Regions from separate parts of the Romboutsia sp. MSSM.1001216sp_RTP31141st1_G3_RTP31141_220114 genome, predicted to be linked through region 1. Evidence: riboswitches for the same ligand, from Rfam matches in the RefSeq annotation. Region 1 holds a riboswitch; the other holds the start of a gene.
What was found. A riboswitch is a leader RNA that binds a small molecule or an ion and turns the genes downstream of it on or off. The one in region 1 is predicted to bind lysine.
Positions count from the first base shown of each region.

Region 2: it holds a riboswitch for lysine, as region 1 does, so the genes downstream of both, ABCP60_RS08330 (amino acid permease) here and ABCP60_RS11190 (Na+/H+ antiporter NhaC family protein) in region 1, are expected to answer to the same signal.

Region 1 is NZ_JBCIUO010000007.1:71,557-88,165, reverse strand. Features, by position in the region: gene ABCP60_RS11240 (manganese efflux pump MntP family protein) at 1-384, opposite strand, end outside; gene ABCP60_RS11235 (helix-turn-helix domain-containing protein) at 527-1,291, opposite strand; gene ugpC (sn-glycerol-3-phosphate ABC transporter ATP-binding protein UgpC) at 1,374-2,501, opposite strand; gene ABCP60_RS11225 (NADH peroxidase) at 2,739-3,287, shown strand; gene ABCP60_RS11220 (DedA family protein) at 3,374-3,985, shown strand; gene ABCP60_RS11215 (NADH peroxidase) at 4,072-4,620, shown strand; gene ABCP60_RS11210 (mechanosensitive ion channel domain-containing protein) at 4,874-5,758, shown strand; gene ABCP60_RS11205 (VTT domain-containing protein) at 5,941-6,534, shown strand; gene ABCP60_RS11200 (metal-dependent hydrolase) at 6,572-7,108, opposite strand; gene ABCP60_RS11195 (superoxide dismutase) at 7,256-7,948, opposite strand; lysine riboswitch at 8,136-8,311, shown strand; gene ABCP60_RS11190 (Na+/H+ antiporter NhaC family protein) at 8,602-10,341, shown strand; gene ABCP60_RS11185 (pentapeptide repeat-containing protein) at 10,473-11,663, shown strand; gene ABCP60_RS11180 (PTS sugar transporter subunit IIC) at 11,714-12,763, opposite strand; gene ABCP60_RS11175 (DNA-binding protein) at 13,166-13,735, shown strand; gene ABCP60_RS11170 (hypothetical protein) at 13,830-14,009, shown strand; gene ABCP60_RS11165 (response regulator transcription factor) at 14,271-14,942, shown strand; gene ABCP60_RS11160 (HAMP domain-containing sensor histidine kinase) at 14,932-16,152, shown strand; gene trxA (thioredoxin) at 16,273-16,587, shown strand; gene ABCP60_RS11150 (NAD(P)/FAD-dependent oxidoreductase) at 16,605-16,609, shown strand, end outside.
Region 2 is NZ_JBCIUO010000004.1:45,264-61,872, reverse strand. Features, by position in the region: gene ABCP60_RS08380 (reductive dehalogenase domain-containing protein) at 1-944, shown strand, start outside; gene ABCP60_RS08375 (putative Se/S carrier-like protein) at 1,017-1,253, opposite strand; gene yedE (YedE family putative selenium transporter) at 1,362-2,450, opposite strand; gene ABCP60_RS08365 (aminotransferase class V-fold PLP-dependent enzyme) at 2,651-2,926, shown strand; gene ABCP60_RS08360 (aminotransferase class V-fold PLP-dependent enzyme) at 3,069-3,335, shown strand; partial or broken gene ABCP60_RS08355 (DUF4269 domain-containing protein) at 3,420-3,980, shown strand; gene ABCP60_RS08350 (methylated-DNA--[protein]-cysteine S-methyltransferase) at 4,118-4,582, shown strand; gene ABCP60_RS08345 (DNA alkylation repair protein) at 4,619-5,014, shown strand; gene ABCP60_RS08340 (nitroreductase family protein) at 5,313-6,134, opposite strand; gene ABCP60_RS08335 (LysR family transcriptional regulator) at 6,356-7,264, shown strand; gene ABCP60_RS08330 (amino acid permease) at 7,309-8,775, opposite strand; lysine riboswitch at 9,052-9,222, opposite strand; gene ABCP60_RS08325 (cell wall-binding repeat-containing protein) at 9,413-11,980, shown strand; gene ABCP60_RS08320 (hypothetical protein) at 12,157-12,369, shown strand; gene ABCP60_RS08315 (hypothetical protein) at 12,577-12,957, shown strand; gene nrdD (anaerobic ribonucleoside-triphosphate reductase) at 13,378-15,507, shown strand; gene nrdG (anaerobic ribonucleoside-triphosphate reductase activating protein) at 15,524-16,027, shown strand.

The DNA.
Region 1 (16,609 bases):
TACACTTAAAAAGGAAAAACTAACTCCAACAGCAAGTGCATCTATGCTAGTTGCAATTGACAATATAATGAGATCTTTATTATTTATGTAATATGAAGTAGTATCTTCAGGTTTGTCTTTTGCATCTAAAATCATTTTCAAACCGAGAAAGCTTAGTAAAATTAGAGCAATCCAGTGATCAAATGCTTTTATATAGCTTTCAAAATTTACACCTAATAAATAACCAATTAAAGGCATACCGCCTTGAAATAATCCAAAGAAAAAAGCTACTTTAGAAGCTAGCCAAAAATTTATATTCTTTAGAGTCATACCTTTTGTAAGAGATACGGCAAATGCATCCATTGAAAGTGCAAATGCTGTAAAAAATATAGTTAAAAATCCCATAATATCCTCCTTGTTTAAAGTTATAGCTAATCTTATTTTATAAAAAATATGATAAAAATATTCGTAATTTAGTGATAAGTAGATTAGGCAAAATAAAAACAGCTTAAATATATTAAGCTGTTAATAGTTAAAGCAAAAATTATTATTTAAAATTTATATAAGATTTTATAGTTAAATAAAAAATTAAAGCATCTTTAAAGTTTTTCAAATCAAGATTTAGTATTTCTTTAATTTTATCTAATCTATATATAAGTGTATTTCTATGTAAAAATAATGATGATGAAGTTTTAGAAATATTTTGATCATTTTCTATAAAGCATATTCCTGTATTTAACAAGTTTATATCCATTGTTTTTATAGACTCAAAATCTATCAAATCGTAAAAAGGTCTGTCGTGTTTTATAAAATATATAGATTTATATATTATTAAATCATTTAAAGTTATGTAGTTTTTAAAAAAAGTGTTATTTATAAGGAAGTCTTTAGGTATTTCATTAAAAATAGATACTCTAGACTTAAATATATTTATGTCATATATTTCACCTAAATTAATAATATAAGTATTTCTATAAGTCTCTGATTCTATTATTTCTGGTGTATGAAAATTAATATCTAATTTATAATCTGAATTTAATATTAATAAATTTTCATATAAAAATAATTTTATATTATCATATAAGTTATATAATATTCCCTTTAAATTATCTAGTTCACAGTCTTGTTGATAGAATATATAAAAATAACCTTTTATATTATCTATAGTTATATCTTCTATAAACTCTATAACATAAGCTTTATCATTAAATGTTACTACATTTTGGTTTTTGCTAATACTTTGATTATTATACTCGAAAAAATTAATTTTTTTATTTGTCTTTCCCTCTATAAATTGTATCAAATTTTGCATGAAGACCACCCCTGAAGTTTTCAATTAAAAAAGTAAGATGATTAATCATCCTACTTTAAATATATCATTAATTTAGAAATATTTATATATAAACTAGAGATTTATTTATAGCTTCTTGTGTTTCTTTATCAAATATATGTATTTTATGTTTATCCATAGCAAGTTTTAATTTATCTCCCATTTTAACTCTATACCTACCATCAAATCTTGCAGTTATACTTTGATTACCTGTTTTTAAGTAAGCATATATTTCAGCACCCATAAGTTCCCCAAGTTCAATAGTAGCTTCAAAAGTACTATCTAAGCTATTTTCGACAAATATATCTTCCATATGTATATCTTCAGGTCTTATACCTAGAACAACTTCCTTACCTATATATCCTTTTTCTATTAAACTAGATGATTCACCTTTATTTAATGCTATATCAAAACCATCAGCTTTTGCATGTATTTCTCCATTTACTTCAGTTAGAATAACATTTATAAAGTTCATTTGTGGAGCGCCTATAAATCCCGCAACGAACATATTGTTTGGTTTATCGTATATTTCTTGTGGAGTATCTATTTGTTGAACTATACCATCTTTCATAACAACTATTCTATCTGCCATAGTCATAGCTTCAACTTGGTCATGTGTCACATATATAAATGTAGTACCTAAAGACTTATGAAGTTTAGTTATTTCTGTTCTCATTGATGTTCTAAGTTTTGCATCTAAGTTTGACAAAGGTTCATCCATTAAGAATACTTTTGGGTTTCGAACTATAGCACGCCCTAGTGCAACTCTTTGCCTTTGACCACCTGAAAGTGCTTTTGGTTTTCTATCTAATAATTGATCTAAGTCTAATATTTTAGCTGCATCCCTAACCTTTTTATCTATTTCATCCTTAGGCAATTTTCTAAGTTTAAGAGCAAATGCCATATTTTCGTATACTGTCAAGTGAGGATAAAGTGCATAGTTTTGAAAAACCATAGCTATATCTCTGTCTTTAGGATCTACATCATTTACTAAATTTTCTCCTATATAAAGTTCACCATCACTTATTTCTTCAAGGCCTGCTATCATTCTTAGAGTAGTAGACTTACCACAGCCAGATGGTCCAACTAGTACTACAAATTCCTTATCTTGTATATCTATATTTACATTTTTTACTGCATTAAATCCATTTGAATATGATTTACATATATTTTTTAAAATTACCTTAGCCATTACCATTTCCCCCTTTTAACAACTATATTTTAATTTCATTTTATATTTTAATAATATCAAAAAAATGTTTTCTTAGTAATGTAAAAAATAACTAAAACTATTTAGATAAAATATACAGATTGTATAAAAAACATAAAAATTTTAAATAACATGTTTAAATAAAAAAACAAAAGGTATATATATAGTATGTTAAAAAGAAACTAAATAAAATTTATATAAATTTGGAGGAATAAAATTATGAAAAAATTTGTTTGTACAGTATGTGGATATATACATGAAGGAGAAACTGCACCAGAGAAATGTCCAGTATGTGGAGTTGGAGCTGATAAGTTTGAAGAAATGAAAGGTGAAATGGTTTGGGCTGACGAGCATAGAATAGGGGTTGCTAAAGGTATAGATGAAGAAATATTAGAAGGACTTAGAGCAAACTTTGTTGGAGAATGCACAGAAGTAGGAATGTATTTAGCAATGAGCAGACAAGCTGATAGAGAAGGATATCCAGAAGTTGCAGAAGCTTATAAGAGAATAGCATTTGAAGAAGCAGAACATGCTGCTAAATTTGCAGAATTATTAGGAGAAGTTGTTGTAGCTGATACAAAAGCTAACTTAAAAGCAAGAGTAGATGCAGAGTATGGAGCAACAGAAGGAAAATTAAAAATAGCTAAGAGAGCTAAAGAATTAGGACTTGATGCTATACATGATACAGTACATGAAATGTGTAAAGATGAAGCAAGACATGGTAAAGCATTCTTAGGTTTATTAGAAAGACATTTTGATGCTAAGTAATATATAGAATATAAAGGCTGCCTTATACAGGTAGTCTTTTTATATATTAATCACTGTTACTATATAAATATAAAGAGGTGAAATTATTGGAATTAAAAAATATAATAGAACATTTTATGATGAATTATGGACTTATAAGTATATTTATAATAGTAGCACTAGAGTATGCTAATGTACCTCTTCCTAGTGAAGTAGTACTTCCAATTGCAGGTATGTTTGCATATAAATATAACTTTGGATTTGTAAATGTAATAGTAGTATCTACTTTAGGTGGGGTTATAGGTTCCTTGCTAAATTATTTTCTAGGATTTAAATTTGGAAAGCCTTTAATAGATACTATAGGTGAAAAGTATCCAAAGACCAAATCAATTATAAACTCATCTTATATTTGGTTAAAAAAGCATGATAAATTATCAGTAATTTTAACTAGAGTAATACCTTATGCTAGGACATTTGTGTCAATAATAGCAGGGTCTATAAAAATGAATATATTTACATTTATGATGTGTTCTGCTATAGGAATAGGGATTTGGAATACTTCATTAATAAGTATAGGTTATGTTTTAGGAGATAACTTAAAATTTGTAATGTCTTTAGTTACTAAATACTCATATATAATGGTTATTTTATTATTAATAATAACTATAGTATATGGATTTATAAAATATAGATTAAAAAATAAAAAAATATGCAAATAAATGTTTAAAACAATGTATATGAGGTATATATATAGTATGTTAAAAGAAAGTAAATAAAATTTATATAAATTTGGAGGAATAAAATTATGAAAAAATTTGTTTGTACAGTATGTGGATATATACATGAAGGAGAAACTGCACCAGAGAAATGTCCAGTATGTGGAGTTGGAGCTGATAAGTTTGAAGAAATGAAAGGTGAAATGGTTTGGGCTGACGAGCATAGAATAGGGGTTGCTAAAGGTATAGACGAAGAAATATTAGAAGGACTTAGAGCAAACTTTGTTGGAGAATGTACAGAAGTAGGAATGTATTTAGCAATGAGTAGACAAGCTGATAGAGAAGGATATCCAGAAGTTGCAGAAGCTTATAAGAGAATAGCATTTGAAGAAGCAGAACATGCTGCTAAATTTGCAGAATTATTAGGAGAAGTTGTTGTAGCTGATACAAAAGCTAACTTAAAAGCAAGAGTAGATGCAGAGTACGGAGCAACAGAAGGAAAATTAAAAATAGCTAAGAGAGCTAAAGAATTAGGACTTGATGCTATACATGATACAGTACATGAAATGTGTAAAGATGAAGCAAGACATGGTAAAGCATTCTTAGGTTTATTACAAAGACATTTTGATGCTAAATAAATTATAATATATTTAAAGGTTGTCTAAATTTAGGCAACCTTTTTTTACGCTTAAGGAAATTATGATATTTTAAAAATGTGGATAAATATTGTAGTTAGGTAATATGTGAGTTAAAGTTACAATAGCTAATTAAAAGGACCTATAATTTTAAATAGTTATATTTTTGAAATAATTGTATTATATAGACATATTGCAAAAAATAAGGTAATATGTATGAGTAAAAAGTCGAAAGTTTTAAAAGAGGTGGTTATAAATGACAAATCCAGATGCAATAGCAAAAGAAGTGTCGAGTAAGGTACAACAAATGAGTAAAATGCCACTTGATACACTTATTGAAAAATTTATAGGATGGGTTACTGAATATGGAATAAAGCTTATAATAGGTCTTATAGTTATATCTATAGGATTAAAGATTATAAAAAAGGTAGTAAAACAATTTGGAGTATTTTTAGAAAAAAGAGATGTTGATATAACATTAAGAAGATTCATACAGTCATTAACAGCAGGTGTGTTAAAAGTTATATTATTTATAGGAATTCTTGGCTATTGGGATGTTAAATTGACAGGTCTTGCAGCGATTGTAGCTTCTGGTGGGGTTGCCATAGGTTTAGCCCTTCAAGGCAGTTTATCTAACTTTGCAGGTGGTTTTATAATATTATTACTTAGACCATTTAAAGTAGGGGATTATATACAAACTGGAGTTTATGAAGGTACAGTTGAAGAAATAGGGTTATTCTATACTAAATTGACAACTATAGACAATAAGTTAATATTAATACCAAATGGAACATTGTCAAATGGTAGTTTAATAAACTATTCAGCAAAGGAAGAAAGAAGAGTTGATTTAACATTTAGTGTAGGATATGAAAATAATATACTCCATGTTAAGGAAGTATTAACGGATATCGTAAAAAAACAAGAGTTTGTTTTAGATAATCCTAAACCATTTATAGGTGTTAGTGCTCATAGTCCAAGTTCTGTTGACTTTATAGTTAAAGTATGGTGTAAATCGGAACATTATTGGGATATACATTTTAGCCTATTAGAGAAGGTCAAATTAAGATTTGATGAAGAAAATATAAGCATACCTTATCCACAAATGGATTTACATGTGAAAAAGGAAGGTTTAGGTCTATAAATAAAAGCTAATACGGAAGTTTATCTGTATTAGCTTTTATTTATTTTAATTAATATATTAGAAGGAGCTATTTAAAGGTTAAATGGCAGCAATTGTTATATGAAGTTTTAGTCAAAATATGGTGAATTTAAGTGAAAATAGTGTATACTATAATATATAATAGACATAAGGAGAAATAGATTATGGAATATATTCAAGAATTAAATCATTTTGCACAAAACTATTGGATTTTAACCATGATAATAGGATTACTAGCAAGCTTTATTGAAAGCTTTTTACCTATACTTCCTCTTATGGCTATAGTAGGAGCTAATGCACTTTTACTTGGGCTATTTGGAGGTCTTGTACTATCTTGGATAGGATCTGGTTTAGGTACTGCATTGCTATTTTTAATTATTAGTAGATTTAACGATAATAAGTTATTTAATAAATTTAGAAATAAAAAAGTAAATAAAGCAATAAAATGGATGGACAAAAAAGGATTTAAGTTACTATTTTTTGCTTATTCTTGTCCCTTTGTACCAAGTTTTTTAGTAACAATAGCATCTGCATTTTGTAAAGTGGATCCTAAATGTTTTATACCTGCAATGCTATCAGGAAAGTTTATAATGTTTTTATTTATAAGTTATCCAATGAGTGACATAAAAGGTTTTATAAACAGTCCTGTTAAAATATTAGTATTTTGTTTATTAGTATTTTTATCATGGACTATAGGTAATAAAGTTAAGAAAAGTTTAGAGAATCATGAAAAAGATAATGAAACTGAAAATGTATAGAATATATAAAATAACCCATCTAATATTAGGTGGGTTATTAAAGTAATATATAAAATCTATATCCTAGTAAAAATATAACTATAAAGTTTAAAGCTTTGCATATTAACTTTTCTGTCTTAGAATTAGTTTTTATAGGAAGGAATGAAAAATTAATGGTTATAGGGTAAAAAATCTCTATACCTTCCTTAGTTAGCAGATCTAAAACTAGATGAGATACATATCCTACTAAAAAGCCGCAAGATACACATATAAATACTATATTACTATCTGTAGATTTTATTAAAAAATTGAAACCATAAGCAAGTAAAGATATAAAAATTAGACTATGTGTAAAGCTCCTATGCCTAAATCTAGAACCAAAATATTTATATATAATAGGATATCTTTTACTTATATAAGAACCTCTCATATCGATATCAGGATATAATGAACCTATATATGCAAAATATGTGTATATTAAAAGCAAAATAGCTTTATAAAATACACTATAATTATTTAAAAATGTTTTATATAAATAAGGGAGCGCTAAAAGTGCAAATATATAGCCTCCCTTAGTATGAGTTTCTTTTACCATTAAACCTCCTAGGTGATAGTATAATATTATTGATAATTATATTTGTATTAATTATATAGTAAATTGTAAATATTTTCAAAAACTATTTTTAAAATATAATTTTAAAAGGATTGAATATACTTAAAATCTACAAATTATTATAAATTTTTATTTTAGATTTTGAATATAGTTTTCTTCCGCTTTACTCCAATTTATAATATTAAACCAATTATTTATATATTCGGCCCTTTTATTTTGATACTTTAGATAGTAAGCATGTTCCCATACATCGATTCCAATTATAGGTTTTAAGTTTAATGTAATAGGAGTATTTTGATTTTGAGTAGTTATAATCGATAGATTTCCAGAGTCATCAGATACAAGCCATGCCCATCCAGATCCAAATACACTTAGTGAAGCTTTATTAAATTCATTTTTAAAATTATCAAAAGATTTAAAGTCTCTGTTTATGGCACTTTTTAATTTTCCATGTAATTTTTTCCTATTAGGAGACATTATTTCAAAGAAAAATTCATGATTATATACTCCTCCACCATTATCTTTTATAGTTTTAGCTATTTCACTAGGCAAACAATCTAGACAAGTTAATAAATCAGAAATACTACAAGCATAAAGGTCAGGGTATCCTTTTATGGCATTATTTAATTTATCTAAGTAAGATTTATAATGTTTATCATAATGTAAGATCATAGTCTCTTTGTCTATATAAGGTTCAAGAGAATCATAAGAATAAGGTAGAGGCATAGGTTCTTTGGGGGTATATATTGGAGATAAAGAGAAAATATTTTGTGGATTAAAAAATATAGTTAATAATAAAGTTATAAATAAAAATTTTTTCATAAAATCACCTCATAATTAGTATGTTTACTATTTATAAAAAAATTTACAAAAGGTATAATAATTTATAAATTTAAATATAAATAACAAAATTATTATATATTATTTATAAATGATATAAAAAAAATCTTTTATACTTGAAAATAAAAATAAAGGTATATATACTATTAATAATAAAAGTGAATAAAATAAAAAGGGTAGAGGTCGCAATATTTAAAAGTACTAATGAGGAGTTAAGCGCGTAGAATCATTAGGAAAGGAACTATTGCCGAAGGGTATAGCTGATGCTTTAAGGTTATATGCCTGGGGGTACATAAAATATATGTATCACTGTCACAATTTATTTTGTGAAGAGCTACATTTGAGAAAAATTTATACATAGGTATAGTTATATTGCTGTGTCTAAAAAGTTAATGTATAACTTTATGTAAAAATTTATAAGTCTTGAGTGTATACTCAAGACTTTTTTACGCTTTAGGAAAATATGATACTTTAAAGAATGTGGATAATTATTGAAGTTGAGTAATACCAATCAGTTTGCAGAGCGTAAAAAAGACATTTTGAGCAACGGACGAAGTCGTTGACGACATGAGCGAAGCGAATTTTTTATACCCTTATATTCACTAGAGACTAAACAATTTTAAGGGGGAAGTTTTATGAGAAGCAAGAGAAATTTTAGGGTATTATTAATGACTATTATAATTTTTATGATGTCTATGCCATTAGTATTTGCAGGGGGGGATGATATATCAACTATAAATTCAGAAAGACTTAAGATGATAACTTTAATACCACCATTAGTTGCTATAGTTTTAGCATTTATAACTAAGAATGTAGTAATATCGTTATTTGTAGGTATATTTTCAGGAAGCTTTATAATAAACATGTCATCTGGAAATGTTATAGTTGCTTTTGTTAATGCATTTTTAGATATAGTAAATAGGGCATTAAATTCATTAGCAGATCCATGGAATGCAGGTATAATACTTCAAGTTTTAGCTATAGGTGGGGTTATAAGCCTAGTAGCTAGAATGGGTGGTGCAAAAGCTATAGCAGAGAGCCTAGCCAAAAGATCAAAGACCGCTAGAGGGACTCAACTTATAGCATGGTTTTTAGGATTATTAGTATTCTTTGATGATTATGCAAATTCATTAATAGTTGGTCCTATAGTTAGACCAGTAGCAGACAAAATGAAACTATCAAGAGAAAAACTAGCGTTTATAATAGATGCTACAGCTGCACCTATAGCTGGGCTTGCTATAATATCTACATGGATAGGTCTTGAAGTTGGACTTATAAATGATGCATTTAACGGTATAGGAGTAGAAGCTGATGTATTTGGAGTATTTTTAAATACCATACCATATAGATTTTATAATATATTAATATTAGCATTTATAGTTATATCAGCAGTTCTAGCTAAGGATTTTGGACCAATGAGAGAAGCTCAAATTAAAGCCCGAAGTGTTAATAAAAATAATAACAATTCAAACAATGTTAGTAATGATAATTCTGATTTAGAGCCAAAAGAAGGTATAAAATTAAGTTCATGGAATGCAATAATACCTATAGGAACATTAATAATAGCTGCGTTAATTTCTTTTTATTATAGCGGATACACAGCAGCTATGAACTCAGATAACCAAAATCTAATACAATTATTTACTAATTCTCCATATTCATTTGATGCTATAAGAGAGGCGTTTAGTGGAGCAGATGCTTCGGTTGCATTATTCCAGTCAGCTTTATTTGCAAGTATTGTAGGCATAGTTCTTGGAGTTAGTAAAAATATACTTACAATCTCTGAAGCTATAGATGCTTGGATAGATGGAATGAAGGGACTTATTATGACTGGGGTTATATTAATACTTGCATGGTCATTAAGTTCTGTTATAAAAGAACTAGGAACAGCTAAATACTTAGTAACATTATTATCTGGAACACTACCAAATTTTTTATTACCAAGTGTAGTATTTATACTTGGAGCCATAATATCATTTGCTACAGGAACAGCTTATGGAACAATGGGAATACTTATGCCTCTTGCAATACCACTAGCTCATTCTATAAACCCAGAAATGTCGTTTATAGTAGTTAGTACTAGTGCAGTACTAACAGGCGCTATATTTGGAGATCACTGCTCACCAATATCTGACACTACAATAATGTCATCAATGGGAGCTGGATGTAATCATATAGATCATGTTAATACACAGATGCCTTATGCATTATTTACAGCCGTAATAACAGTATTATTTGGATATATACCGGCAGGACTTGGTATACCTGTTTATATAGTATTACCAATAGCTTTATTAGCTACATTTATAGGTATACATGTATTAGGTAAGAAAACGTATGAAGAAGTTGATAATATTATTTATACTATGGATTAGTTTTATTAAAAATAATAGAGTTTGTATTATATAGAATAATAATTATAAAATAAGATAATAATAATTGTAAAAAAAGAAAACGTAAAATATATTTTACGTTTTCTTTTCATCTAAAAGCAAGGAGTTATTCTATGGGATATATAAATTTTGAAGAAGAAAAGGCCGTAGTGAATGAACAATTATCAAATAGAAAAAAAAATAACGAAATATTTTATAAAGATGCAACTACAAAAAAAATAGAACTAAATGATTATGATAATAATTCAAAATATAGCTATAATAAAATAAAAGATAAACTAATCGGCAAAGATGGTATATTTGACGAACAAGATTTTTATGAAATAGTAGAGCAAGATATAATTTGCGCTAAATTTAGAAAATGTGATTTTAAAAATATTAAATTCAAAGACTGCACATTTATAGGTTGTACTTTTAATGATTGCAATTTTAGCGGTGGAGGAGTTGTATTTGAAAATTGTATATTCATAAAAGAAGGAAGTGAAAAACGACCTTCTTTAAATAAAAAAGACAATATAGGGTGTAGTTTCTATAATTGTGATATATATGCAAAATTTTTAAATAGTGACTTATCATATTGTATTTTCGAAAAATGTAAGATTAGTAACACAAGTTTTGAATTAACATATTTAAAATCTTCAATTATAATAAATAGTGAAATTGATATGTTTGAGATTATAGATTGTGATCTTTCAGGCTTTAAAATTTCAAATACATATATACAAGATATAATGTTTGATGATAAATTTACAACTAAATTTGATGCTAAAACATTTTTTGATAAAATTGAACCTAGAGTTAAGGATAAAAATGAATATGAAGGTATATATATGACATATAAAACTTTGTCCGAAAAATTTAAGGAAAATAACTTGAATAATAATTTTGGAGAATATTATTATATAGGGAAATGTACACAAAGAAAATGTGTTAAATTTTTACCTAAAATAAATTCGTATATATATTGGTTAGCATGTGGGTATGGAGAAAGACCTTGGCTTTGTGTATTATCATCTTTAGTAATAATGATAATATTTGCATTTATATTTTTAGCAGTAGGTATTGAGTTAGATGGACAGGTTATAAAATATAGTTTAAGTAATATTGGTACATGGAACCTAAAACAGTTTATTAAAGATTTTAATGAGGTTATAAATTTAAGTGTAGGTATGTTTGGAGCTGTTGGGTTTAACAATTCAAAGCCCACAGAAGTAGCATACATGGTAGCAAATATTGAAATGCTTGTAGGAATCATTATGATGGGAGTAGGTATAGGAACTCTAACGAGAAAAGTTGTAAGATAGTAATATATATAAAAAGAACGTAGAATTATCTACGTTCTTTTTTTTATATATTATGCTGCAGAAGATTCTTCTGTTCCACGTATCTCATCAGCAGTAAGTATTTTTGTATTTTTGAATAATGTATGTCCTATTAAAGCACCTATTATACTAACTACTATACATCCAACAGCAGCTATTAAAGCAGGAGTTCCGTTTTGACCAACTGCAACAGCGAAACCAGCTATAGGAGTTGCCATACCAGGAACACTTATTGCAAGTGGTGCAACATAAGAACTTACTAATGCAACTACAACACCTGATAATGCTCCACCTATGAAGTTAGTAACAAATACTGGTATTGGATTAGCAGTTATTATATCTGATTGAGTTAAAGGCTCTATAGCAACAGCTATTGTATCTTTCTTTGAACCAAATTTCATTTTTGAGAAGAATACAAAGTTCATGAAAGAAGAACCAAATACTGCTAATGCACCTATTGCCATTGGAAGACCTGTTAATCCTATTATAGATGTTAAAGCCATTGATGATAATGGAGCAGTAGCAACAACTGTTATTAAACCACCAAGTATTATACCCATTAATATTGGAGATGTAGTAGAGGCAGCTGTTAAAGCTTGTCCTATTTGCATTAATGTATCATTAACTATAGGATCCATAAATCCTGCTATTGCTCTTGTTAAAGGAGCAGCAATTAATATTATAACTATTAAATCAAGACCAGCAGGAGTTTTCTTTTCTAAGAACTTAACAACGAATGATATTAAGTATCCTGCAACGAATCCTGGAAGTATTCCAAATCCTGAAACTGTTAAACCAACTAATACAGCGTATACTGGAGATACACCTAATGCTAAAGGTACTAATATAGCAGCAGCTACACCACCTAAAGAACCGTTAGCAGCTCCAACTTTCTCTAAGAAAGATATACCAAATTGTTGTCCAAATAGCGAAGCGTGGAATGCTTCAACTAAGAAACTTGCGCAAGCAGCACTTGCTAATGCACCCATTGCCTTCATTCCGTGAGGTGCCTTGTAACTAAATAATGTGAATAATGCCAGTACAACCAATAATAATGCTGTACTTGTAAGTATTTGCATCATGCTAATTTTCCTCCTAAGTATATAAATGTAATGTTTTATTTGCTTAAGGTATTGTTTTCCTTAACGTCATATTTACTTAAAGAAATCTTAAGACAATTTTGATTATAAAGCACATTTCGACAATTGTAAATAGTTTTGTTAAAAAAATGCTAAAATTAAAAGAAAAATGTATTATTATTTTAAAATATGTAAGAAAGTTTACAGTAAATGTTAATTGAATTTAAAAAAATGAAAATATTACCTCTAAAAAGTATTGAATACATAAAATATAATAAAAAAATAAATTATTATTTTAAAATACAATAAAAATATATAATATAAACTATAACACATAATTTTGTCTAAATAAAACTCTTATGATAATATGTAGGTATAAATTAACTAAATTACAAGGAGAAAAAAATGACAGCAAACGAAAGAATAAAAATATTTTTGCAACTACAAAATAAAAACTTAAAGTTTCAAGATATAGCAGATAAGATGGAGATAAAACCACAAACATTAAGAAGTTACTTAAATAAAAAAGGGTACAAATTAACAAATGGAAAGTACGAATTAAAAGATGACATAAAAGAAGAGAAAAAACAAATAGAATTTAATGAAATTAAAAACACTAAAGTAGAAAAAAAGGAAAATGTAAAAAAAAATAATACTAAAAGAAAAACACAAAAACCTAAAAGAGATAAGAAAGTAAATTTAACACCTGAGGATATGGACAAGTTATGTGAAGTATATGATTGGTACTTACAAGTTAGGGATGTTAAGGCAATAAAGCCTAAGACAAAAACTTCTAAAAAAGACATAGTAATAGAAAAAAATAATATAGATGAACTAAAATCAACTAGCATAAGGGTAGATAAAAAAATATGGGAAGATTTTGAAAGGTTATGTAGTAATTCAAGTTTTACTAAACAAGAAATAATAACTCAAGCATTAAAAAACTTTTTAAAGGAAAATAAACATTTACTATAAAGGGTTAAGTATACAAATAAAAAAGAGGGGATTGAAGTGAATAAATCGTATTTATATGATTAATAATAAGGTTAAATAAAAAGGGGTGGTAAACATGAATGAAAATAATTACAATAAAGAAGAGATAGACTTTGAAAAATTAAACTCAACATTAGCTAACCCTGATTTTGCAAATTGGTACTACAATGAGTTTATGGTAAAAGACAATGTCGTTTCTATTGATGAATTTGTAAACATAATAAATACTTATAATTCAAATAATATTCAAAGTTAATAAGTAAGGCTTTAAATAGACATTCCTATATTAGACAGTGTTAAAGATGTAAAAGTTATATACATTAAATATGAGGAAAAATAAAATTATGATTAAAAATGATGAAAAACCTATTGTTAAGTTTATATTATAAGCTATACATTAGGTTTTTTTATTTGGTGACTGTAAATGTTTTAAAAAAATATATATGTATTGTATAATTATTTATATTATATAGGAAATTAATAGTAATAAACTTATATTAAAATTAAGGAGATTGGTATGAAGGTTTTAATTGTTGAGGATAATTCTAAACTTTTAGAAAGTCTAGAGGAGGAACTAAAAAATCATTTTGAAATAGATTCATGTAGTTTTGGAGAAGAAGCCATATACAATATTAAACAAAATATATATGATTTAATTATACTAGACTTAATGTTACCTGATATATCAGGATTAGATATATTAAAGTCTATAAGAAAAAACGGAATAGATACATTAGTACTTATTTTAACTGCTAAAGAAAGTTTAAACGATAAGGTATCAGCATTTGAGATAGGAGCAAATGATTATCTAACAAAGCCATTTTATATGGAAGAATTAGTAGCAAGAGTATATGCAATGTTAAGGACTAATGGAAAAATAAAATCTAATAATAAAATTGTATTTAAAGATTTATATTTAGATACAAATAATAAAACTGCATCTATAAATGGTGAAGATTTAAATCTTCAAAATAAGCAGTTTAATTTACTTGAGTATTTTATAATAAATAAAGGAACAATACTTTTAAAGGAACAAATATATGATAGAATTTGGGGAATAGATTCAGATGCTACTATAGAAATAGTTGAAGTTTATGTTAGCAATTTAAGAAAGAAGCTTAGCAAGTACGGATATGATAACTATATAAAAACTAAAAGAAAAGTAGGATATATATTTGATGATAAATAAAAATGTATTTAGTAAAACTAAAAATCGTTTAATAAAAATAAATATAGCCGTAGTAGTAGCATTTCTTATAATATTTTCTATATTTATATATTCTTACTTTAAAGGACTTACATATAGCAATATAGACAAAAATCTTAAAGCTGAATTAGAAAATATAACTATGCAACTTAATAATAGATCTATATTTTATCCAATAGTGTTAAAAGACCCAAGTAATATGGTCTATGTTTATGAGGGAAATAGAATAAGATATTACACAGAAAATGGCTATTTTAATGAACTATTACCAAGACCTAAAAATAATAAGAATGATACTTTCTTTACGTACACTGAAAATGGATATACTTTTAGAGAATTAAACATTGATATTGGTAAATATAAAATACAAATAATAAGAAATATAGATTCGGAAAGAAACTCGTTAAAACAACTTATATTTGTATTTATAATAGGAGTATTAGTAGCTGTAATAATAACATATTTTGTAGCACTTTATTTAACTAAAAAAGCACTAATACCAATAGAAACTGCTTGGAATAATCAAGCTAAATTTGTTCAGGATGCATCTCATGAGCTTAGAACTCCAATAGCCATAGTATCTTCAAAGTTAGAAAGCTTATTAAAGCATCCAGATAGTACTATATCTGATGAAGTTGAATCTATAGCTGATGCTATGAAAGAAACAAGAAGAATAAAGAAGATGATAAGTGATTTATTATCATTAAGTAAAGAAGATAGTACTAATGATATTATAAAAGAAAATGTAGATATAAATATAATGATAGATGAGATAAGTAAAAATTATGCAGATATAGCAGAGATTCAAGAAAAAGAATTTCATACTAATATTAAATTAAAGAATAAAAAAATATTTACAGATAAAAATAAGTTAAGACAGTTATTATTAATATTTATAGATAACTCTTTTAAATACACAAAAAGTGGGGATAGTATATCAATAAGTGCTTATGAACAAAATAACGATATTATAATATATATAAAAGATACTGGAATGGGTATAAAAAAAGAAGATATCGATTATATATTTGACAGATTTTTTAGAAGCAATAGTATAAGACATAAAGATATAGATGGCTCAGGAATAGGATTATCTATTGCAAAAATGATTGCTATAAATCTTGGTATAACAATAACTGTAGATTCTAAAGAAAATGAGTATACATATTTTAAACTAATAATCCCTAGATAAACAAATTGTTTAGTGATATATATAGGGGGTATATAAATAATATAAATTAATGTTACAAATAATAACTATATTGTAATATAATTCATATTATAGATAAGAGAGTATTTAGGAGGTAAGAAAATGGCTAAAATAATAAAAACATCACAATTTAAAGGGGAAGTAGAAGAAAGTAAAGGGGTAGTTGTAGTAGATTTCTTTGCAACTTGGTGTGGACCTTGTAAAATGTTAGCACCAGTATTTGAATCATTAGGAAATGAAATGGATGATGCAAAATTTATAAAAGTTGATATAGATCAAAGCTTAGAAATAGCTCAAAAATTTAATATATCTACTGTACCAACAATGATGATATTTAAAGATGGAAAACCAGTAGAATCATTAGTAGGATTTATGCCAAAAGAAGCAATTAAATCAAAAGTTAAGTCACATTTATAAAATGATAGGTGGTTAATATGAG
Region 2 (16,609 bases), on a different contig from region 1:
TAGATGATAGCATAAGAACTAGACCTTATCTATGCAGTGAGGAAAGTATGACGTATAATCCAACAAATTCACCAATGGCTTTGTCTGCATTTGAATTTTTATCAGACATAAAGCACTTATGTGAAAACAAACCTAAACCAGAAAAGGTAAAAGTAAATAAAAAAATAATAACTAAGAAAATAAAGGGGTTTGCAAAACAGTATGGAGCTAAATTAGTAGGGATAACAGAATTAAAAGACTATCATTATTATACTCATAGAGGAAGACATGAAGAAAATTATGGTGAAGAAATAACTAATCATCACAAATATGGAATAGTATTTGCAGTAGAGATGGATAAAGATATGATAAATAGAGGACCTATGATAGCAGAAGTTATAGAAACTAGTAAGTGCTATGTAGATGCATCTATAGTTGGGATGGTACTTAGTTATTACATAAGAAACCTAGGCTATGAAGCTAGAAATCATATGGACTCGAATTATTTATTGATGCCAGTTAGGGTGGCAAAAGATGCTGGACTTGGACAGATAGGAAGAAATACTATTTTAACTACTAAAGAGTATGGCTCAAGAATAAGACTTGGAGTGGTAACTACAGATTTAGAATTAGATGTAGATGAGCAAATAGATTTTGGGCTAGATGACTTCTGTAAATTGTGCAACAAGTGTGCACATTTTTGTCCTTCGCAATCTTTATCCAATAAGCCAGATAAAGATTCTTGGGTAATAGAGCAAGAATCTTGTTACATAAAATGGTTGTATATGGGGACAGATTGTGGGATGTGTATATCAGTATGTCCATTTGCACAAGAGTTAGAAACTATAAAAGAAGTAAATACTTTTAAAGATAATCAAGAACTTATAAAAAAGGCTCTTGATGAATATAAAGAAAAGTTTGGTAAAAGACCTTTCGTTCCAGGAAATCCTGATTGGTTAAGGTAAACATATTGAATTAAAATAAGCTGTAGGTAAAGTTGTATTAAACAAACTTATCTACAGCTTTTATAAATTTATTTAATCATCAAAATCCTTATACAAAGAGTACTCATTACAATCTATAAAATAAATTTTTTCTATATCTTTTATATAAAGTTTATTTATGTCATCTGTATAAGAAAAGCTAACTCCAATACCACAGTTAGAGCTTAAATTTCTGGGAACTGGAGAAGACTCATTTTCCATACCACTTTTAGTTAAAAATCTAGAAAATTTAATAGCGCAAGAATGAGTAAACTTTTTATATTTTGACAAGCAGCATTATTATCTACCAAAACTTCTACACCTTAAGGATTTTCTTCTAAACCCTTCTTAGCCATGAGTACAGGTTGAAGACAAGAATATCCTCTAGCATCTATTTTTTTAGCCAATACTAACATCTACTTTTAATTTATTTTTTATATCTTTATCAGCCTTGCAACTGTAATATGAAATGATACCAAGTATAAAAAAGCATACAATCACAGCTATTTGACTATTAGATGTAGGTCCTTTTGAAGAAGATGCTAATTGGAAGTTGTGACAAAAAGCTGCTCCAACAAGCATACCAAATATAGTTATTACAGAGTCAATATTTCCCTCGCCAGATAAAATTAATTGTCTCATAGGACAACCACCTAATAATACAGAACCCCATTCTGCTAATACCATACCTAAAAAATTCCATAAACCATCTGTATGGGCTACTGGCTGATCAGTAAATCCAGGAGTGAAGAATCCAAAAGTTAAATTCCCTATAAAAGCAGCTACTAGCATAGCTAAAAATCCTAATAAAAAATAATAATCTTTAAACAATATTAAATCTCTAAATCCACTAACCATACACAATCTAGTTTTTTGACATATAACTCCAACAGCTAGCCCTATTGTTAAAGCTATAAAAGCTGGAGCATGCTGAGAACCAGGACCTTCTTTTGAGAATAATAATAAAGCAGAAGATGATATTAGCATAATGAATAATACAATATTTATAGCTGGGAATAAAAATCCTTCTAATTTAGTTTGTTTGTAACTTCTTTTGAGAGAGAATCCTTTTCGCAAGCAAACTATACCAATAAGTATACCTACTACAAAACCACCTATACCAAATAAAGCATTTAAATCTCCACCTGCAAGTCTAAGCACCATTCTAGTAGGACAACCTAAGAACATTAATGCTCCTATTATTACTATAAATCCTAGATAAAATCTTATAAATGGAGAAGAGCCACCACGAGACTTAAATTCACGACTACCAAGTGCTAAAATAAAAGAACACAGCACCATTCCTATAATTTCAGGTCTTATATATTGAACTATTTCAGTTCTGTGAAGACCTAATGAATCTGCAATATCCCTAATAAAGCAAGCTACACATATTCCCATATTCTTTGGATTTCCATAAAGTACGGATAAAACAGATATAATTCTAATTATAGCTCCACCGATAATGATGTTTCTTTTTTCCTTCATTAAAAATACCCCCATATGAAATTGTTAGATACAAAATACTTTTCCACGCAAAGTATAACATAGCCATTTTGTAGATAATTAGGTAAAAATGTAGTATAGAAAAATTCTAAAATACTCATGTAAAGATAGATAAAAACAGTATAGCAGTAATAAAAATGAATGATATATTAAACTTAAGATATATTTAATTAGGGGGAAAAATGGATAAGATACATTGTGATAATGGAGCAACATCATATCCAAAGACAACATTAAAGGGTGGAACTATGCTAGATTATATAAATAATGTAGGTTGTAATGTAAATAGAGGTGCATATTCATCATCCTATGAAGCGGAAAATGTTCTATATGAAACTAGAGAATTAATATGTGAATTATTCAATTTTGATAAACCTAAAAATGTTGTTTTCACACCTAATATTACAACTAGCTTAAATATAGTAATTAAAGGCTTACTAAAAAAGGTGACAATGTAATAGTTTCTTCTATGGAGCACAATGCAGTTATGAGACCGTTGAATTCTTTAAATGACATAACGATTACAAAAGTTAATTGTAACTTTTTAGGCGAAATCAAACTAAAAGATTTGTAGGTGGAATAAAAGGAATAGATAAAAGTTTGTTAGTTGGAAAGCTTGATACTAAAAATAGAACCTCGGTAGTTTCTCTTGATTTTAAAGAACTTGATAATGGGATAGTATGTCATATGTTAGATAAAAATTACGGTATATCAACTAGAAGCGGTCTTTATTGTGCACCTTCTGCTCATAAAACACTAGGAACTTTTCCTAATGGTACTGTTAGATTTAGTTTTGTGTACTTTAACACAGAAAAAGAAATAGATTATATTATTGATTGTGTGAAAAATATATGGATAAATAAATAATTCATGTTTTATAATATACTTTAAGAAAATGGATAATCATTTTTAAAATCAATTTACATTTAAAGATCTGAATAAGGGGAAGATATGAAAATAAAGGACATAAACTGGAAGGATATATCATACCTAAAAGAGGGGAATAATACTCAAAGAAAAAGTTATGAAATACTTAAAAGAATAAATATATTTGAAGTACTCAAGGATTACAACCCAATACTGATAGGAACTATTCCAATACAAATAAACATAGAAAGTAGTGATCTAGATATTGTATGTGAAGTAGAAAACTTCGTTACTTTTAAAGAAGTATTAGTCAATGAATTTGAAATAAGAAAAGGATTTAAAGTAATATAAAATAGTATAGAAAATATAATAGTATGTAACTTTTATGTGGATGATATAGAAATAGAGATATATGCGAGCAAAAATCATTCAGAGAAAACCAACGGATATAGACATATGGTGATAGAAGCTAGATTGATAGAGATTTTAGGAAAAGATTTTAAAAATGAAATAATAGCTTTAAAAAAGAGGGGATTAAAAACAGAGCCAGCTTTTGCTAAACAACTAGGATTAAAAGGTAATCCATATGAAAGTTTACTAGAATTAGAAGAATACTATGATGATGATTTAAAAAATTTAAAATAATATTAATATAGAAAAATATAAAGAAGTTATTATGCTTATTTTTAGTATAGTAACTTCTTTATTATATAAATATTATATAAAGTATTGTATATTAGATTATGAAATAACATATGCAAATTAACAAATGAGGTGTTTATATGAAAAATATTTTTTATTATGAAACAAAGCTGGGAAAGATAGGAATTGCTGAAGATGGAAAAGGAATAACAGATCTTTATCTAGCGGAGAAACTATCATCAGAAGATATGAATATTGAAGAAACACCATTAATTAAAGAAACAGCAAAGCAACTTCAGGAATACTTATTAGGACAAAGAATAGAATTTGATGTACCACTTTCTCTTAACGGTACAGAATTTCAAAAGCTAGTATGGAATGAACTTAAAGATGTACCATATGGCAAAACATATAGTTATAAAGAATTAGCTCAAAAAATAGGTAAGCCAACAGCAGCTAGAGCAGTGGGAATGGCAAATAATAAAAATCCTATATTAATAATAATTCCATGCCATAGAATTATAGGTGCTGATGGAAGTTTAGTTGGTTATGCTGCGGGTTTAGAGATAAAAAAACAATTATTAGATATGGAAAATAATAATTAAATAAAAGTATATTAACATTATATGGAGAAGGGATATATGAACGAAAAAATTAGAGAAGAACTTTTGAAATTATCAGAAGAAAAGTATAGAGAATTTTCTTCAAGGCTAATACCAGGAGTTGAGAATATACTAGGTGTTAGACTTTTGTGTTTAAGAAAAATAGCGAAGAGAATAGCTAAAAAAGACTGGAGAGAATATCTAAAAAATGCTAATGATACATATTTTGAAGAGGTTATGCTACAGGGAATGGTAATAGGATATGTTAAGGATAGTAATATAGAAGAAATATTAGTATATATAAAAAACTTTATTCCTAAAATAAATAACTGGTCTGTATGTGATAGTTTTTGTAGTGGGCTTAAAATAACCAATAAAAATAAAGAAATAGTATGGGAATTTCTAAAAAAATATAACACTAGAATATTTAAATAATAATAATCTTGATGATTTTACTTACAATAAATCTCTCCAGAAAATATGTGAATCTTTAAAGATTGACAAAGAAAGGAAAGTCTTAATAAAATCAATGAAGAGATAGTAAAAATGGGCTAATTTACCTTAACATAGCCCATTTCTATTTTTTTACATACAAGGATTTTATATTAAGAACAAAACTGTTGATAAATTATGGATATAAGATATATCAACAAGTTTGAAAATGTAGAAAAATATATTTTGAGCAACGGACGTAGTCGTTGGCGACATGAGCGAAGCGAATTTTTTATTTAGATTACTTCCAAGATATTTGTGCTTCTTTTCTTGGAGTTGTTCTTTGATATTTTACATCTGGATATCCGATAACCATGCAAGTTACAATTTTTTGATTTTCGTTCAGTCCTAAGAAGTCCATAATTTTTTTATTTCCTTCAGCAGATCTTGTAAAGAATCCACTAAAGAAAGTTCCAAGGCCTAGAGCATTAGTCATAAGTTCCATATTAGAGGAAGCTAAACTAGCATCTACAGGATTATCAGAAACTACAAGTATTACAGCAGGAGCATTGAAGAATAGACTATCCCTACCAGTAGGATTTGCTTTAAATTCTTCATACATTTTTACCCACATCTGGGCATATAGCTTTAAATTCATTGTCTCAGGTGTTAAGTTAGCAAGCATATATTTACCCATATCACTTAATCTTTCTAAAGACATTTCTTTTAAAGTTTCTATGCCATCTTTAACTACAATATAAGATACATCTTGTGCATTTCTTGCTGTTTGAGTAAATCTCCCTGCTTCTATGATTTTAGAAAGTTTTTCTATTTCTACATCCTGATTTTTAAAGTGTCTTACACTTCTTCTAAACTTGATAAAGTTTAGTAAATTATCTGCATCAATAGAGAAATCCTCTTTATTATAATCTTTAACTTCATTCATGTTATAATCATCAGTTGATACTGCATTTTTAGGGCATATTGCAATACAGTGACCACATTTAAAACAGGCTACATTTTTAATATGAGCCTTTTTATCTATAAGTTCAATATCTTTAACCATGCAATCTTTAACACATAGAGAACATCCTATACAAAGATCCTTATCTACTTTCATCATAAAAAACACTCCCTTTAATTTATATAATATCTTTCAATTTTAATTTATATGTCTTAATTATTTTGGTATACTAATAAGTAAAATTCATAAGAAAATACAAATATATTTATTAAGGATAATAGTGATTATAGCACTGTTATAACCACTATGTCTAATTTAAAATATTCATAAACATATAACTTTTAGTTATAGATTTGATAAATTATAAAAAGGAGTAGAAAATGAACCTACAACAACTAGAGTATTTCAAAACAGTCGCTGAAACCGAAAATTTTACTAAAGCTTCAAAGTTATTATTAGTTACTCAACCAGCATTAAGTAAATCAATAGCAAAGTTGGAAGGAGAACTAAAAGTCCCTTTATTTGAAAAGAGTGGCAGAAATGTCAAACTAACTAGGTTTGGGAAATTATTTTTAGTTCATGCAGAGAGAGCATTGGTAGAGATTGAAAAAGGGATAAAGGAATTAGATGAAATGGTTAGTGATACTACAGGGACAGTTTCTATTTCCTCTACATCTAGAGTAGGAGCTTATTTTATGAATTTTATAATAAGCGATTTCTTAAATGATAACCCTAATGTAAAGTTTCAATTTAACCAACAGTCTGTAACTGAAATAATAGAAGATTTAAAAAAAGGAAAAATTGATATTGGTTTCTATGATAATCATACAGAACCTATTTGGGATATTAATATAGAATCTATACCAATAAAAAAGCAAGAGTATATATTAATAGTACCAAAGAATCATAAATTAGCCGGTAGAGGAGAGGTATCTTTAAAGGAATTAGAAAATGAATCTTTTATAGCATTTTGTGAAGGTAGTAAAGATAGGATTCTTTCTTGTACTGATGCTTTAGGGTATACCCCTAAAATATCAATTCAGCCAAAAGGAGCTAATATAGGAAGTGTAATAGAAGGATTAGTATCTGCTGGAGCAGGGATTTCAGTAGTTCCTGATTCACCAACTATCAATACAAATACACTATCTAAAATAAATATTAAAGAAACTATTAAGGAAAGAATAATATATATGAGTTATTTAAAAAATTCATATATACCTCCAATAGCAAAGTTATTTAGAGATTATATATTAGAATATGTTGATAGAAATTATATAACTTCATCATAAAAAATGTAACTCCTAAGTTAAAGGAGTTACATTTTTTATGTTTATTAATTTAATTCAAGGATCTTTTTTTCTATATTATCTAAATTTTTATCTTCTCCATAAGTTAAATCAACCTTGTGAAGAGGGATAAGTTTAGTCTTGTGCTTAATTTTATAACCTATATATATACTTAAAAATAGAGGTATACCTATATAAGAAGCTATTAAACCACTCCAGTCAATGCCATCTGGTTTAATACAAGAATAACCTTGACCTATTATTATAACTATACACATTATTAATGCTAGTATAGGTCCAAAAGGATACCATTTAGCAGTAAATTTTAAATCTTTTAAATTATTACCTTGATGAGTATATGCTTTTCTAAATCTATAATGGCATATTGCTATTCCAACCCATGCTATAAATCCAGCAAGGCCAGATGCAGCAACTAACCAAACATAAACAGTACTTTCGGCAAATACACCTGTTAAGAAACAAAAAGATGCAACTATAGTAGTTAATATTAAAGCATTTACAGGAACACCTCTTTTATTAGTCTTAGCAAATAGCTTTGGAGCAAGTCCATCCTTAGCCATAGAGTGAAGCATTCTGCTTGATGCATACATACCAGAATTTCCAGCAGATAATACAGATGTTAATATTACTGCATTCATAAGAGAAGCAGCTCCAGCTATACCTGCTTTCTCAAATACCATAGTAAATGGACTTTCAGAAACACCAGCCTGTGTAAAAGGTATTATAGCACCTAAAACTATTATCGTTCCTAAATAAAATATTAATATTCTCCAAAATATGGATTTTATAGCCCTAGGAATAGTTTTTTCTGGATTTTCACTTTCTCCAGCAGCAACTCCTATAAGTTCGGTTCCCTGAAATGAAAATCCTGCAACTAGAAAAATGGCAAAGATTGATTTTATTCCACCATGGAAAGGTCCATCTTTTATAAAATAATTATGAAATCCTATTTCATCAGAACCAATTATACCAACTATCATTAATACACCTATTATTAAAAATATAATTACAGTAACAACTTTAACACCAGCAAACCAATATTCAGACTCACCGTAAGCTTTTGATGATAGGAAGTTTAATCCGACAATTATTATTAAAAATAATAAACTCCAGTAAACTCCTGGTATGTTTGGGAACCAAAATTTCATAACTAAAGAACCTGCAACCATTTCGGCAGCTATTGTTATAGCCCAGTTGTACCAGTAATTCCATCCAAGTGCAAACCCAAGTGCTGGGTCAATAAATTTAGTAGCATAGGAACTAAAAGATCCAGAGATTGGCATAAAAGTAGCCATTTCACCTAAACTTGTTATTAAAAAATAAACCATAATGCCTACTAAACCATATGCAACTAATGCACCACCAGGTCCTGCTTGATAGATAGTATCTCCCATTGCAAGAAATATACCTGTTCCAATAGAACCACCTAGTGCTATCATGTTTAGATGTCTTGCTTTTAATCCTCTTTTTAATTCTTGATTTTGTTCACTCATTTGATTATCCTCCTTATGGTGTAAATTTTCCATAAGTAAGTAACTAAGATAATAAAATTTATCTAACAATAAAAATGCGCTTAGTTTATGTCGCTAACGACTTCGACGGTTACTCAGATATATTTTTATATTATTGAGTTATTGATATACCTTATATAAGTTATCAGTAATTTTAGGTTTACATAAGGTTTTTGTATACAAAAAAAGCCATGAGACTATACCCATGACAAAAATACGTAAATTATATACAAAAAATACAACGTACCGTACGTTTTCATTGAAAATAGCTCTCCACAAAAATGTGACAGTCTTATGCATATTTTACATAAGCCCAGTAAATAGTATCAAAGCCATTAACTATTTACTTCGGCGAAATTTCCTTTTGTATTATTTCATTGAGCTTACCTCCATAATACTACTCTTAAATTTCGCGCCTCTATCTCAGTTATCTACTTGTTGTTTTAAATTATAACCAAAACAAAAAATAAGTCAATAGAAAAGATTAGATTTTGTACAAAAACAATAAATAATAAGTTTACTAACAATAATTGCAAGTGTTAAAATAGAGTTAACATAGTTAGTAAAAATATAACAAGGAGCAAAAGCATTAAATAAAGAAAATTGAGGGGGAAAGCAAGTGACATTATTAAAAAAGAGCATAGCAAGCATAACAACACTATGTTTAATAACTATAAATCTAACTAGTTTGAGTTTTGCAAGTGAGGATATGCAAAAACAAGAATTAAAAAAAGCTATAGAAAAATCGGAACCATTTGTAGTAAGTGGTAATATAAAGGAAGAGAAAAAAGAAGGTATATCACCTCAACAAATCCTAATTAATTATTTAAGCAATGTAGAAAAAACTTCTACTTTCAAAGTCAAATCAAAAGAAGATGATAAAAATGATTCTCAGGTTATAGTAAGACTTCAACAGTATATAAATAATATACCTATCTATGGTTCAGATTTAGTAGGATGCGTAGATTATGACGGAAATATAAAATCAATTTCAGGATATATAGAGCCAACATCAAAGACATTAAAAGGATTTAACTATAATCCGACTTTAACTAAAGATGATGCACTTAAGATAGCAAAGGAAAAACTTGAACTAAAAAATGAATTAAATAAAAATGAAAAAGTAGAGTTATATTTATATAAAAGTAAAGAAGAATATAAACTTGCATACAAAGTAGATGTAAATATAATAGGAAAAACAATTTATAACAAAATTGTATTTATAGATGCTAACAGTGGAGATATAATAAATCAATACGAAAACACAAACAATATAATCAAATCAGAAAAAATTAAAGCAAAAGGTGTATTTGGAGATGAAAGAGAAATACAAGTAATACATAGACAAGGTGAAGCAGGCTTTAAAGACGGGTATTATTTTATAGATTTAAGTAGAGGATCAAAACCTATAAAAACTTTAGATATAAAAGGTCAATATTTTTATCAATATTATTATCAAAATAAAATTCCTTATGGCATGGATAATGATATAAAATATTTTAGCACAAAACTAGAAAAGAGCGATGGAAAGTTTGTAGATGCAAACTACCATGTAGGAAAAACTTACGATTTTTATTTAAATAAATACAATAGAGATGGGCTAGATGGAAAGGGAAGTAAGCCAGAATTACTTGTAAATGTAAATGAGCCAGGAAATGCATTTTCCAGTCTAGTAAATGGAGTTGATATACTAGTTTTTGGAAATGAAAACTCAACAACTTATGATTCTGCAGGATCATTAGATGTAATTGGACATGAATATACTCATTCAGTAGTAAGACATACTGCTAATTTAGATTATGTATCTCAATCAGGCGCTATAAACGAAGCATATGGAGATATTTTTGGTACTTTAGTAGAACATACTTATAAATCAAGCAAAAATTGGACTATAGGAGAAGATTTTTCAAAATATGGATACTTAAGAAGCATGAAAAACCCAGATATAGATAATGTAGATAATATGGAAATCTGTAGAAGGTCTCATGTACATAATGATAGCTGTGACAATGATTACGTACATGAAAATAGTGGTATAATAAATAAATTAGCTTACCTAATATCTGAAGGTGGAACACAATATGGTATTAATGTTAAAGGTATCGGAGAAGAAAAAATGGGTAAACTTTTCTATGATGCACTTACAGAAGGCTTATATTCTCAATCAGATTTTAATCATCTAGGAGAAGTATTATTATTAAAAGCTAAAACAGCAAGTGAAAAAGAAACAGTAGAAAATGCTCTAAAAGCTGTTGGGATAATGAAGGTAAGCTCAAATAATCCTAAAGTAGTTATAAGTAAAATGGTAGGAGAAACTAGATATGAAACATCTATAATGATAAGTCAAAAAGGTTGGGATACTTCTGATAATGTAGTATTAGTAAATTCAAGTTCTATAGCAGATGCTCTTTCAGCCACACCATTTGCAAAATCTATAAATGCTCCAATACTTCTAACACCAAATGACAGCTTATATTATAATATTGAACAAGAGATAAAGAGACTAAAAGCTAAAAATATATATATTATTGGAGGTACAAGTTCAGTATCGAATAATATAGTAAATGAGCTTGAATATGATGGATTTAAGGTAAATAGAATAAGTGGAATAGATAGATATGACACATCATTAGAAATAGCTAAAAGATTAGGTAACATATCAAATATAGCTGTTGTAAATGGAGTTAAAGGATTAGCAGATGCAGTTAGTATAGCACCTGTCGCAGCCAATAAGAATATGCCGATAATACTAACATCACAAAATGAAAATTTTGATAAAATTAATAAGTTTATTAAACAAAACAATATACAAACATCTTATGTTATAGGTGGACAAAGTACTATATCTAATGATATAACAACTAAATTACCTAACTATAAAAGAATAGGTGGAGATGATAGAAATGAAACCAATGCTTTAATTTTAGAGAACTTTTATAAAGAAAAAAATCTAGAAGACATACTTATAGCAAAAGATGGCATAAATAAACAAGATGATTTAATTGACGCCCTATCAGCAGGAGTATTAGCAGCTAAGAAAAACTCTCCAATTGTAATAGTTGGAAGTAATTTAAATTGGAAGCAAAAAGAAATTTTATCATCTAAAGAAACAAATGAAGTAACTCAAGTTGGTGGAAATGGAAATGAAAATTCATTTAGTCAAATAATTGATATATTAAACAAATAACTAAATTCTTTATAAAAAATACTAACAAGTAAAGTTAGTATTTTTTTGTTTAAAATCTAACTTATATGTTTTATATGTAAAAATATGGGAATAAAATTAATATATATGGATAGAAAGCTTAATTCAAGTAAAAAAGAAATTGAAGAATTTAAAGAATGTAGTTAGGAGATATTAAAATGAAGTTGGAAAAAGAAATAATATTAGAAGAAAGAGAAGCTAAAAAGATAGAAAGAAAATCTGAGAAATGTGATAAAAAGGAATTCGAAATTAACAGCGAAAGAAATTACAAAGAAGCACAAAAAGAAGCTAAAGCTCATCAAAAATCTATGAAAAAATTAGAAAAAGAAAAGTTTGAAGAAAAAAGGGAAGAAAGAAAAGTAAATAAATAAATTAAATAGGTATTTATAAAGGTATATAATTTAAGTATTATATGTTTATATAAGTATCTATTTAGATTATTTACTAAAACACTAACTTATTAAAGTTAGTGTTTTTTAATATATTTAAATAATAAATACAAAGATATAAAAAAAGTGGATTAATTAAAGGAATTTGTTTAAATTTGTAAAAGTATATTAATAAAGAGGTGAGTTCATATGTTTAACCAAAGTATTGTTTTAGAATTTGACAAAAGGTTAGTTTCAGAAGAAGAGATGATTGAGAATATAGATTATTATATTTCAAGGTCTAGTGAAGGTATGAAACTCATATCACAGGGAAAGCAAAAGGAGGCTATGAAAATATTAAAAGAAATTAAAACGTCATTAAAGAAAGAATACATATATTATAATAAAGAGAAGATTAAACCATATATACATAGAAATAATGTATATAGAACTTATCAATGGGGGATAGTTTTAGCTTATTCTAAATTATATAAAGTCTATTCTTATAAATATTTGTATGACAATTTATTTAATGTATGGGATAGTATCTCTAATCATGATTCTTGTTTATTTTTAGGATATAGAATATAAAGACACTTATATTATTTAATGATATAAGTGTCTTTTTAGTATAAAATAAATTTTATTTGTATAAAAATTTGGGTAAATATGATCTATAGCTACTTTTATATTTATTAGATTATTTACATCGAGATATTATAAAATTTTCAAAAAAATATAAAAAAATAAGGAAATTTACTGAAAAATATAAAATTTAAGCTAGAATTAGGTGGTATCAAGGGGTATAAGAAAAGTGAATATAAATAGCTTGAATATACACTATATATGGTATAAAATAGAGGTTGTGTTACTACATATAGTGCTTATGCAAAGTTAAGTAAAGTGCTGAAAAACAAAAAAGTCAATACTTTTTATTAAAAAAGTTATTGTTTTTTTATCTAGTAAGACTTGACAAACACATCAAGAAATATTAGGCAAAAGGAGAGTTTTATGACCAGAAAATTAAATATAATAAAAAGAAATGGAAAGGTTGCAGAGTTTGATAAAATAAAAATCGAAAATGCAATACTAAATGCTATGAAATATGGTAGCGGTATATATGAAGAAGAAATAGCTAAAAAAATAGCTAACGAAATAGAAGAAAATTGTTATGAAAAGTCACCTTCGCCGACAGTATATCAAATAGAAGATATGGTATATAAGAAGTTAATAGATTATAAACACGAATTGACTGCGAAAGCTTATGAAGGATATAGAGCGGTACAGTCATTTAAAAGAGAAGTGAATACAACTGACGAAAGTATATTAGGATTACTAGACAATAGTAATGAAGATGTTATAAATGAAAATTCAAATAAAAATGGATTATTAGCGTCTACTCAAAGAGACCTAATAGCTGGAGAAGTTTCAAAAGATATAGCAAGAAGAAAATTAATACCAGCACATATAGCGCATGCCCATGATGAAGGTGTACTTCACTATCACGATATGGACTATGCAATTCAACCAATTCATAACTGTATGCTTATAAACTTAGAAGATATGTTAAATAATGGTACAGTAATAAGTAATAAATTAGTAGAATCACCAAAATCATTTACAACAGCTTGTACAGTTACAACACAAATAATAGCTCAAATAGCAAGCGGTCAATATGGTGGAAACTCTATAACTATAAAGCATATAGCACCATTTTTAAGAGTATCGTATGATAAATATTTCAATAAATACAAAGAAAAGTATTCTGAAGAAATGGCTAAAGAATTAGCTGAAGAAAGAATGTTAGAGGAGCTAAAAGCAGGTATACAAACTATAAGATATCAATTATCAACGTTATATACAAGTAATGGTCAATCACCATTTTCAACTATATATTTAGAGATTGAAGAAGGTCATGAATATGAAAGGGAAATGGCTTTAATTTGCGAAGAAATGATAGCGCAAAGATTAGAAGGAATGAAAAACTACAAAGGACAAGAAGTAGGAGAAGAATTCCCTAAACTAGTTTATTTATTAGATGAACATAACTGCCTAGAAGGTGGTAAGTATGACTATATTACAAGGCTAGCAGCTAAATGTAATACGAAAAGATTAGTTCCAGATTATCAAAGTGCTAAAATAATGAGAAAGAATTATGAAGGAAATACTTTCCCACCTATGGGATGTAGAAGTCACTTATCTCCATGGAAAGATGAAAATGGAAATTATAAGTGGTATGGAAGATTCAATCAAGGTGTAATATCATTAAACTTAGTACAAGTTGCATTAACTGCAAATAAAGATATGGATAAATTCTGGGAGATATTAGATGAAAGATTAGAACTTTGTAAAGAAGCTTTAATGGTTAGACATGATTTATTAAAAGGAGTAAAATCAGATGTATCTCCAATACATTGGCAACATGGAGGAATAGCTAGACTTAAAAAAGGAGAGAAGATAGACGCTCTTTTAGAGGATGGATATTCAACTCTTTCTTTAGGATATGTTGGGGTATATGAAATGACTCAAGCAATGCTTGGTGTAAGTCATACAACTAAAGAAGGGGAAGCATTTGCATTAGAAGTTATGCACCATTTAAATGATGCTTGCCAAAGTTGGAAGGAAGAAACTGGTCTTGGATTTGGATTATACGGAACTCCTGGAGAAAGTTTAACTTCAAGATTCTGTAGAATAGATAAGCAAAAATTCGGAGAAATTAAAAATGTAACTGATAGAATGTATTATACAAACTCATACCATGTTCACGTAACTGAAGAAATAGATGCTTTTGAAAAATTAAAGTTTGAAAGTCAATTCCACGACATAAGTTTAGGTGGATGTATAAGTTATGTAGAAGTACCGGATATGAGTAAAAACCTACAAGCAGTAGAGCAAATAATAAATTACATCTATCACAATATACAATACGCAGAAATAAATACTAAGCCAGATATATGCTATAAATGTGGATACACAGGTGAAATAAAGCTTGATAAGGATTTAGAATGGTATTGTCCAAACTGCGGAAACAGAGATAAAGATGAAATGCAAGTTATGAGAAGAACTTGTGGATACATTGGGGCAAATATGTGGGGTAAAGGACGTACTCAAGAGATAGGTGAGAGAGTACTTCACTTATAGAATTTGGAGTGATAATATGAGATTTGCCAAAATAAAAGACAATGACATAGCTAATGGACTTGGAGTAACAATGTCTTTTTGGACACAAGGATGTCCCCACCACTGTAAAGGATGTTTCAATGGAGAAACATGGGATTTTAACGGAGGTCAAGAATTTACACAAGAAGATTTACAATATATTATTGATAATATAAATAAAAATAATATAGATAGAGACTTATCTATATTAGGAGGAGAGCCATTATGCCCTCAAAATGTAGAAGGTGTATTTAATTTATGCAAAGAATTTAAGAAACATTACCCAAATAAAATGATATACCTATGGAGTGGATATACACTAGAAAATTTTGATGAAAGTCAAAAGAAAGTATTAAAATATATAGATGTATTAATAGATGGTAAGTTTGAAGAAAACAATAGAAATCTAAGCCTAATGTTAAGAGGTTCATCAAATCAAAGAGTTATAGACGTAAAAAAGACATTATTAAGTAATAAAATAGTATTTTATGAGCTAGGTTAAGTATGTAGAATGCATCAAGATAAATATAAATTTTATCTTGATGCATTTTTTACATGTAAGTAAATTATATTAAGCACAAAAATGTTAACAACTCATGAAAGTAAAATATGTCAATAAGATTGAAAATGTAAAACGTGACATTTGAGGAACGGACAAAGTCGTTGGTGACATGAAGTGTAGCGCCCACGCAGTGGCTTAAGCGAAGCGAATTTTTTACAAAATAAAAAATTATTATGCTAGAAGAAGTAATTTCATAGAGTACTTTAACGTTTAGTTTCAAAAAATGAAATTAATAATTATTATCATTTACAAAAATGATTAATTATGATATACTTTAAATAAATAGAGAATTAATGAGTAATTTACTAGCAAGTGAACATAAAAGTGTAAATTATATCATAGCTTACATAAATTTTTTAAATCCGATGATCTTCAGCACGTTATTAGATTTAATACAGAAAGTATAATATTCCCCTATATGATAAATTACATTATAAATGTTATGCTAATTATACTCTTAATTTACTAATATAACTACACAACTTCTATATAAAGACCACGATTCATATCGTGGTTTTTATT